DNA from 2 places in the Rhizobium aouanii genome. Region 2 is predicted to be linked to the other one. Evidence: predicted binding sites of a transcription regulator. Region 2 holds the regulator's gene; the other holds the start of a gene.
What was found. The regulator LexA, encoded in region 2, represses DNA repair genes until DNA is damaged. The targets are predictions, from matches to a motif close to TGTTCNNNNTGTGTTCNG.

Region 1: a site for LexA is predicted at 2,686-2,703, ahead of V8P77_RS20670 (2'-5' RNA ligase family protein). Genes of this name have one in related genera too.

What each region holds. Positions count from the first base shown of each region.
Region 1 covers NZ_JBAMYD010000011.1:242,452-246,872, forward strand. The annotation lists gene ybaK (Cys-tRNA(Pro) deacylase) at 1-317, opposite strand, end outside; gene V8P77_RS20660 (ArsC family reductase) at 349-699, opposite strand; gene V8P77_RS20665 (M14 family metallopeptidase) at 858-1,919, opposite strand; gene V8P77_RS20670 (2'-5' RNA ligase family protein) at 2,011-2,610, opposite strand; gene V8P77_RS20675 (methylated-DNA--[protein]-cysteine S-methyltransferase) at 2,893-3,456, shown strand; gene V8P77_RS20680 (SDR family oxidoreductase) at 3,568-4,302, opposite strand.
Region 2 covers NZ_JBAMYD010000003.1:232,850-237,270, reverse strand. The annotation lists gene eno (phosphopyruvate hydratase) at 1-32, opposite strand, end outside; gene kdsA (3-deoxy-8-phosphooctulonate synthase) at 171-1,016, opposite strand; gene V8P77_RS06985 (VOC family protein) at 1,013-1,909, opposite strand; gene lexA (transcriptional repressor LexA) at 2,109-2,828, shown strand; gene V8P77_RS06975 (ComEC/Rec2 family competence protein) at 2,809-4,421, opposite strand, start outside.

The DNA of each region.
Region 1 (4,421 bases), on a different contig from region 2:
AAAGGGCTGATGCCGCCGACATGATAACCCGTCAGCCGCTCGGCATCGGCAGGCTTCATCATATTGGCCGATTTACCGTGAAAGGCGCTGGCAAGCTTCTTCATGCTGACTTCACGATCCGACGGCACGACGACGCAGACCGGTTTGCCGTCCACCTCCGCCATCAGCGTCTTCAGCACCCGATGCGGCGCCTCGCCGAGCGCTTCGGCCGCCTGCAGCCCGACGCGCTCGGCGTTGGGGTCGTAGTCATAGGCATGAACGGTGAAGGCGACGCCTGCTTGCGAAAGAAGCTGTGTCGCGCGCGTGGTCTTGGACATCTCTTTCCTCGTGAGCGCAGCGGGCCGCCTGTCAGCCGCCGAATGCACCAGCGTAAATCTCCGGCTTGAAGCCGATCAGCAATTTCCCCTTCGCCTCCAGGACTGGCCGCTTGATCATCGACGGCTGCTCGAGCATCAGCTGGATCGCCTTCTCCCGGTTGAGGTTCTCGCGCTCGGCATCGGGCAGTTTGCGGAAGGTGGTGCCGGCGCGGTTGAGCACGGTATCGAGGCCGGCCTGGTCGATCCAGGCTTCGAGATGGGCGCGGTCGATACCGAGCGCCTTGTAATCGTGAAACTCATAGGCGACGCTATGTTCTTCCAGCCAGCTGCGGGCCTTCTTCATCGTGTCGCAATTCTTGATGCCATAGATGGTGACGGCCATGCCCGATCGATCTCCCTGTGATGGCGCGAGATAACATGCGCGAAGGCCGGCGCAAACGCCGTGCGACCTTTTATCTACGAGCGCATCGACGTGCACTGTGACAGCTCCGGATTGATTGGCATTTCAGCCGCGATCGCCGCCGGCAAAGCCGTCCCGGCTCAATTCTCCAACGTGCCGGCCTTGCGCGAAGCCTTACTGGGTTCGTCGCAGGCGATCTTCATCAGGTCGCCGCGCCGCCGCACCAGCCGGTCGGAGGTTCGGGTGAGGATCAGCCCGTCCTGCGGCGCGGTGAGCTCGATGCTGCCGCCCGGCTGCCCGGGCAGGGTGACGATCGTCACTAGGCGGGCGCCCTCGGCAACCCACTCGCCGATGTCGCGATGAAAGAGCACGGCTCCGCCTTCTGGCGTGCGGATGATCTCGACATTGTCGAGCGGCACGGCCGGACCGGAAAATACCGTTGCCGCGGGCTTCCCATCGCCAACGATCCCGCGTGCCGCGAGGAAGTACCAGAGCCCGTCCGCATCCTTTTTCGCCAGCACCGGATCGACGTCGCGTTTGCCGCGCAGCTCGACGGTGACGGAGAGTTTGCCGGGCAGCCGGGGTCGGCGCTCGCCGGGCACTTCATATTTCCATGCAAAGCCGACGGCCTCCTCGAAGGCCGAGCTTTCGCCATCCGAAAGCAGCACCGCCTCCATCTCGAGTGCAGCGGCAAGATCGGCCGCTTCCGGCCAGAAGGCCTCGTCGATATAGGCATATTGCAGGGATTCATCGTCGCAATGCAGATCGAGCACGAGATCGGCGCCAAGCGCCATATGCAGCAGCTGCCGCTTCAACCTGTCCGTAGCCGGGTAATCATCGAGATCTTCGATCAGCGCGGCGCGATCCACAATCGAGATCAGCGGAAAATCCCGGTTGAAATTGGTGCGTGAGCCCAGGTCAAAACGGCCCTGCAGCTCGCCGAAATGCGATTGCGCCGCACCGATCGGATTGGCCTGCGGCACGATGGTGATGTCGCCGGCGATCCCGCCTTGGTCTTCCGCCTGCCGCAGCCGCTCGCAGAGGAAATGCAGCAGCACCGTTCCCGGCAGCTCGCCGGCATGCAGTGCCGCCTGGATATAGATCTTCGGCGCCTTCGGATCGTGGCCTTTAAAACGCAGCACCGGCAGCCGCCACTCCGTTCCCGGCGTATCTCCAGGGATGATGATCTCTGAAACGTCCATGCTGATTTCGCTTCCCGTGTGCAACACCTGAACGAGCTTTATGCGCAGAAGCTGGGCAAACGCAAGCCGCGACCAAGGGCATCAGCCTGCCTCAACCGAGCAACGGCCAGCGATCGATGATCCGATGTTCGGTTTTTCCGAGAAGACTGTGGACGAGCAGGAATTCGGATGCCGTCCATGAAACCGGCGTGTCGAGGGTCGCCGTGGGTACGGCTTTGCGGTCGTAGAGCAGTGTCATGTGCGGCTTGAAATTGCCGCCGATATTGTGCGGAAATCCGGCATTGTGCATGCTGACGCCGAGTTGGACGCGCAGTCGGGTGAGCGGTTTCCGTCCGCCTTCGCCGCAAATCACAAGCACTCGGGCCTGCGGGAATCGCATGATCCGATCGAAGCTCATTGCGATCGGGGCACTCTCGACTGTAGCACCGGCTTGTAGCGCCGCGAAGACCACATCCTCCGGCAGCCTCGCATAGTCACCGACCCAGATGATCGTCACATGCAATGTCGTCAGCCGCGGCTCGCCGGAAAGAGAGAAGGCTCGACGATAGTCATGGGCGATCGACGCCGCCTGCTGCTCGATGGCGTCAGGAGGACAGAGGGCGAAGAAAAGTCGGTGTTCAACGTCGTGATCTTTGCCCGGCCGTCCGCGACCATTTTGGTCGTCTCCGAAGTCGAGGAGCATCTGGTTCATAGAATTTCAGGTCGTCACGACCCACCCCATCGTTTCCAAAATGCGACGCAGGATACTCCGAATGAGCGGGATATCAAGAACAGAAAGAGAACATAATTTCCCATATGTTCGGCGCCGAACTCATCCAAACCATCGCCCCGGGCTTGGTGAAGGGAAGGTTCGACCGACTGTGGGGGGGCGCATCGCGAAACCTGCTGTAAGTCCGGCGCGCGCAAGAAACGGGTTGAAACAGCGGCCGTCCCATACGATTTTGAGGGTTATCGAAAACGCGGAGGCTGTGTCATGGCTGAGACAACGCACCACTATCTCATCTTCGAAACCGCGGGCGGTTTCTGCGGCATCGCCTGGAGCGACGCCGGCATCACCCGCTTCCAGCTGCCGACCAAGTCAGCAGAGGCCACCGAACGGCTCCTGCTGCGCCGCCTGCCGGATGCAGAAGCCGGCGCGCCGACGCCTGCTGTGCTGGAGACGGTCGCCGCCGTGAGACGCTACTTTCACGGCGAAGAGACGGATTTTTCCGGCGTCGAACTCGATCTTGCCGGCCAGGATACCTTCTTCCGGGATATTTATGCGGCGGCAAGGCGCGTCGGCTGGGGCCGCACCACCACCTACGGTGCGCTGGCCAAGGAGCTCGGCGTCGGGCCGGAAGCCGCCCGCGACGTCGGCCAGGCGATGGCGAAGAACCCGGTGGCTCTGATCATTCCGTGCCACCGGGTGCTTGCAGCCGGCGGCAAGATCGGCGGCTTCTCCGCGCCCGGCGGTTCGTCATCGAAGGCCCGCATGCTGGAGCTCGAAGGCGTCAACCTCGCCCCGCCGCCGCCTGCCCAGCAGTCGCTGGGTTTTTAGGCGGCGGAGGTCTTTCGTTTTCCGCAATTCCCGGCAAAATCGCTTCGCGCTTTGCCTGGAAAAACCGTTCTGCACTTTTGCTGGAATTGCTTTGGCAGCAATCTCAGCGGATCAATAGGGGCTGGCTGTCGGCCGGATGATGATCTCGCTGACATCGACGTCATCAGGCTGGCTGACGGCGTAGAGGATCGAATTGGCGATGGCCTCGGGGCTGATCGTGATCGCCCTGAAGGCCTTCATGGCATCGCGCGCGGTTGGATCGGTGATGGTGTCGGCCAGTTCCGATGTCGTCGTGCCTGGAGAGATGACGGTCACCCGGATACGATCGGTCTCCTGCCGCAATCCGTCCGAGATCGCCCGCACCGCAAATTTCGTCGCGCAATAGACGGCGGCCGTCGGCGAGACGCTGTGGCCGCCGATCGAAGACAGGTTGATGATCTGCCCGGATCCCTGCGCCTTCATGATAGGCAGCGCTGCCGCGATGCCGTAGAGAACGCCCTTGATATTGACATCGATCATCCGGTCCCATTCGTCGACCTTGAGGGCGTCGAGCGGCGACAGCGGCATGACGCCGGCATTGTTGACGATGACATCCAGCCGGCCGAATTCGGAGCGGGCAAAGCCTGCAAAGGCCTCCACCTGGGAACGATCGGTGACGTCAAGCTGTCGCAGGCGCACCGTCCCGCCCGTTGCGGCGATTTCGCCGGCGAGTTGCTCCAGGCGCTCGGTGCGGCGGGCGCCGATCACGATATGGGCGCCTGCGGCAGCCAGCACCTTTGCCGCGGCCTCTCCGATGCCGCTGCTGGCGCCGGTAATAGCAATGACTTTTCCTTTGATATCAGACATTTCAAGCTCCATTGTACGCCGCTCGCCTGGCGATGCGGCTGAGGGTTTTTGGTGGTCAGGTGGGAAAATCGGCGCTGAGCGATGTCTCCGCCCAGGCGTCGAAGTTTGCGCGCAGCGCA
Region 2 (4,421 bases):
TCGCGGGCGATGATATCGGTGATTGCAGTCATGGGTTCTTCCTGCTCGGTGGATGATAAGTCGGTTCGAAACCTGTCTTAGTCGAAGGCGTGCAAATTACAATGCTGCAATTTCCAGCCTTCGAACCAGCGTTCCCGGCCTATAGCACGATCATGTCAGGCTGTTGAACGTCAAGCCTTGGCGACCGCATCGAAGGCAAGCAGCTTTTCGAGAAGCCGCGGCATGTCCTTGAGATAGACCATGTTCGGGCCGTCGGAAGGGGCATTGTCGGGGTCCTGATGGGTTTCGACGAAGACACCGGCGATACCGGTAGCCACCGCTGCGCGCGCCAGGGTTTCCACGAATTCCCGCTGCCCGCCGGAGGATTCGCCCTGCCCGCCCGGCTGCGCCACGGAATGGGTTGCATCGAAAATAACGGGCGCGCCCATCGCCGCCATGATCGGCAGCGAACGCATGTCGGAGACCAGCGTATTGTAGCCGAATGAGGCGCCGCGCTCGCACAGCAGCACGTTCGGATTGCCACTGGCATTGAGCTTCTTCAGAACGTTCTTCATATCCCAGGGAGCGAGGAACTGGCCCTTCTTGACATTGACGACGCGGCCGGTCTTGGCGGCGGCGATGAGAAGGTCGGTCTGGCGGCAGAGGAAGGCCGGAATCTGCAGGACGTCGACGACCCTTGCCACCTCGGCGCATTGCTCGGCGGTATGAACGTCGGTCAGGACGGGAAAACCGAATTCCTTCTTGAGGTCGGCAAAGACCTCCAGACCCTTTTCGATCCCGATACCGCGCTCGGCCGACAGCGAGGTGCGGTTAGCCTTGTCGAAGGAGCTCTTGTAGACGAGGCCGATGTCGAGCTTTGCGCAAAGCTCTTTCAGCATGCCGGCAACCATGAAGGCGTGGTCGCGGCTCTCCATCTGGCACGGCCCCGCAATCAGCGACAGGCGGCCGGTATTGGAAAAGGTGACCTGGCCTTGGCCTTCGCCAATCCTGACCTCGGAATTCGTATCAGTGCTCATCGTGTTTCCTCGAAGGCGAAGAGCGTGCCCTGCCCGGGCGCGGGCTTCACCAGAATGCGATTGTTCTTGCGCGTGTATGTCACCCCGTTAGCAGCCAAATGCGCTTCTGTCACGGCAAGATCGGCGACAGCAAAGAGGATTGCCCGGCCGCGCAGGCCGCGATCTGCGAATGAGCCGGCGATGTCGAAATAGGCCTCCAGCCCTTCTGGCGTCATCAGGCTGATTATCGCATTCGATGCCGCGATAGTGACGCCGAAACCGGTTTTCTCGACTGCCGATTGCGCCACGGCAAGGCTGACGAACGCAGCGAATGCGGCAGCATCAGGTGCGCAAAGCGCGATCTCGACTATGCCGGTGACACCATTGGCATGCGTCTCCAGCGCGGCCCGGTCGGCCGGTAGCGGATTGATGCGCTCGACGGTGAAAAGCAGGAGATCAGGCGCGCGCAGGTCGCCGGCGAAAGCCAGCTTGAAGCCCGCAATCGTCTCGGAACCGTCCGGCATCGTCATCGGCCGGGTGAACTGCAGCATCTCGCCGGCGCTCGATCCGGCGCCGACGAAATCCTGATGATCGATGCCGGCATCCTTGCTGCCGAACGCCAGCCCCGAAAGCCCCTCCTCGCCACAGCGGAAACGGAAGGCCTGGTTGCGGGCAGTGAAGACATTGCCTTGCCGCACCGATGCCTCGCTCTCCTCGACGCTCGCAATCCCGAGCGGCTCCAGATAGGTCTTGTCGGCAAAAAAGACGCAGGCGTTTTCCGTTCCAAAGGGATGGCGCGCATCGGCGGCAACGGTGAAGCCGAGCTTGCCGAGCCTCTCGCGCGCCAGATCGATATTGACGACCGGCAGCACGACATGATCCAGCGGGTGCGGTTTGGCGGAATGCTCGCTCATGATTATCCCTCCCTCAAACGGCAAGAGATGTGCGACGGCGCGCCCCTCAATGCAAGAGATGTGTCCCAATCCGGCGAAAGAAAATAAAAATCTCAACGAGTTGGCACCAAGTTTTACGGAAATTTAGCTACTTGCGGAACACATATGGAACATATAGTGTCTGTTCTGGATTTGTTTCAATCACGAGGTCACAACGTCGATGCTCACGCGCAAACAACAGGAGCTTCTCCTTTTCATTCATGAGCGCATGAAGGAATCCGGCGTTCCGCCATCTTTCGACGAAATGAAAGATGCTCTGGACCTCGCCTCCAAGTCCGGGATTCATCGCTTGATTACAGCGCTCGAGGAGCGAGGCTTCATTCGCCGCCTACCGAACCGCGCCCGCGCGCTCGAGGTCATCAAGCTTCCGGAGGCCTACAGCCCCAGCATTCAGCCCCGGCGCGGATTTTCGCCGAGCGTCATCGAGGGCAGCCTCGGCAAACCGCAGCCGGTCGCCACTCCTGCTCCCGCGAAGCCCGTCGCCGACAACGGCAACTCGGTCTCCGTGCCGGTCATGGGCCGAATCGCTGCCGGTGTGCCGATTTCAGCGATCCAGAACAATACCCACGACATCGTCGTTCCGGCCGACATGCTCGGCTCCGGTGAACATTATGCGCTCGAGGTCAAGGGCGATTCGATGATCGACGCCGGCATCTTCGACGGCGACACCGTGATAATCCGCAACGGCAGCACCGCAAGTCCTGGCGACATCGTCGTTGCTCTGGTCGACGACGAAGAAGCGACACTCAAGCGCTTCCGCCGCAAGGGCGCCTCGATCGCACTGGAGGCCGCCAATCCGGCTTACGAGACCCGGATCTTCGGGCCGGACCGTGTCAAGGTTCAGGGCAAACTTGTCGGTCTCATTCGCCGCTATCACTGACATTGGCCAGGCCCGATTCGGTAAAACTATTGCTGCGCCAGTCATAGGCGCGATGGCGCATCCATGGCCGCGACAATGCATCGAATGCCGTTGCGACCTCGAGGCCAGCGTCCGTGAAGCGCAACTCGATAGAACCGGTTCTGCGCAGCGTTTCACCGGTGAAGAGCGTCGCGCCTGAGCGGCAGCTGTTGAAGCGAAAGCGGACCGACGTCACGACGATATCGGCCGCGTCGCATGCCGGGCCGAGGTAGGCGGCGTTGTCGATGACGGTTACCACCTGACCATTGCCAAGCCTTGATGTGCACCAGGCCTTCTTGACGCAGGAAAAGCGGTTTGCGTCACCGCCCGCTGCGGCCGACCGCATCGCGGTCCTTGCTTCGTTCTGCTGATCGCGGGAAAGCCTGACGCGGCGATCTTCTCCCTGCGTTGGGAGAGCAGGACCATCCAGCATCTTCGGCGGATCATGCCTCGGCAGGACCAGCGCTCTCTGCCACTGATCGAAGATGAAATCCGGCGGTCTTTCACGGTTGGAAGCCATTGCCGCCGCCTCGACGATTGCAACGAGACTGCCATCCTCCGAAATCACCAGATCCGGCGGCCGGGGAACCGGCAGAAGCAACAGGATGAGCGTTGAAACCGCGATGATCGATGTGCCGACATGGCGCAAGCGGGTGCGGAGCAGCGTCAGCAGCAGAAAGCCTGCCACTGCGACAGCGAAATACCAGGCTGGCAAGCGGCCGACGTCGATATTACCATCCCAGCCGGACACCGTCTTTGCCACCGCGATCACCAGATCGAGGCCGAATCCGACGACCTTCCAGGGCAAAACATCCAGACCGAAAGGCATGAGCAGCATCGCCAGCAGGCCGGCCGGCATGACGATGAAGGAGATGATCGGCATTGTCGCGAGGTTTGCCGGCAGGCCGTAGGCGGTCAGGCGATGAAAATGCTCGATCGAAAACAGCGCGGTGGAAAAACCGCCGATCAGCGAGGTCAGGAAGACGCCGCCGAAGAAGCCTGCAATCGTAACGAAAGGCCTGATGATCGGCAGCTTCAGGAAGGCGTTTTCGCGGACGCGCCGGTCCTTCCACAGCTGATAACCCGAGACCAGCGCCAATGTCGCGGCAAAAGACATCTGGAAGCTCGGACCCAAAACCTCGGACGGCGAAATGACGATGATGACGAGTGCGGAGAGAGCGACATTGCGCAGGCTGATCGACGGCCGGTCGAAGAAGACCGCAATCAACATGATGGCCATCATGATGAAAGCGCGCTCGGCAGAGACCGCAAAGCCCGAGATCAGGAAATAGGCGGTGACGGCGATGAGCGCGCCGGCGGCAGCGATCTTCTTCGTCGGGTAGGCCTCAACGATGCCGGGAAAGAGGCTGAGCAGCATCCGGAAGCCGACGAAGAAGATGCCGGCCGATAGCGCCATGTTGAGACCGGAGATGGCGATGATATGAGCCAGACCGGACTGGCGCAGCGCCTCCGTCGTCGCATCCGAAATGGCCCGCCGCTCGTCCGTCACCAGAGCAGCGGCAAAAGCGCCGGTGTCGCCGGGCAGGATTGACCTTATGCGGTCGCCAATGCCGC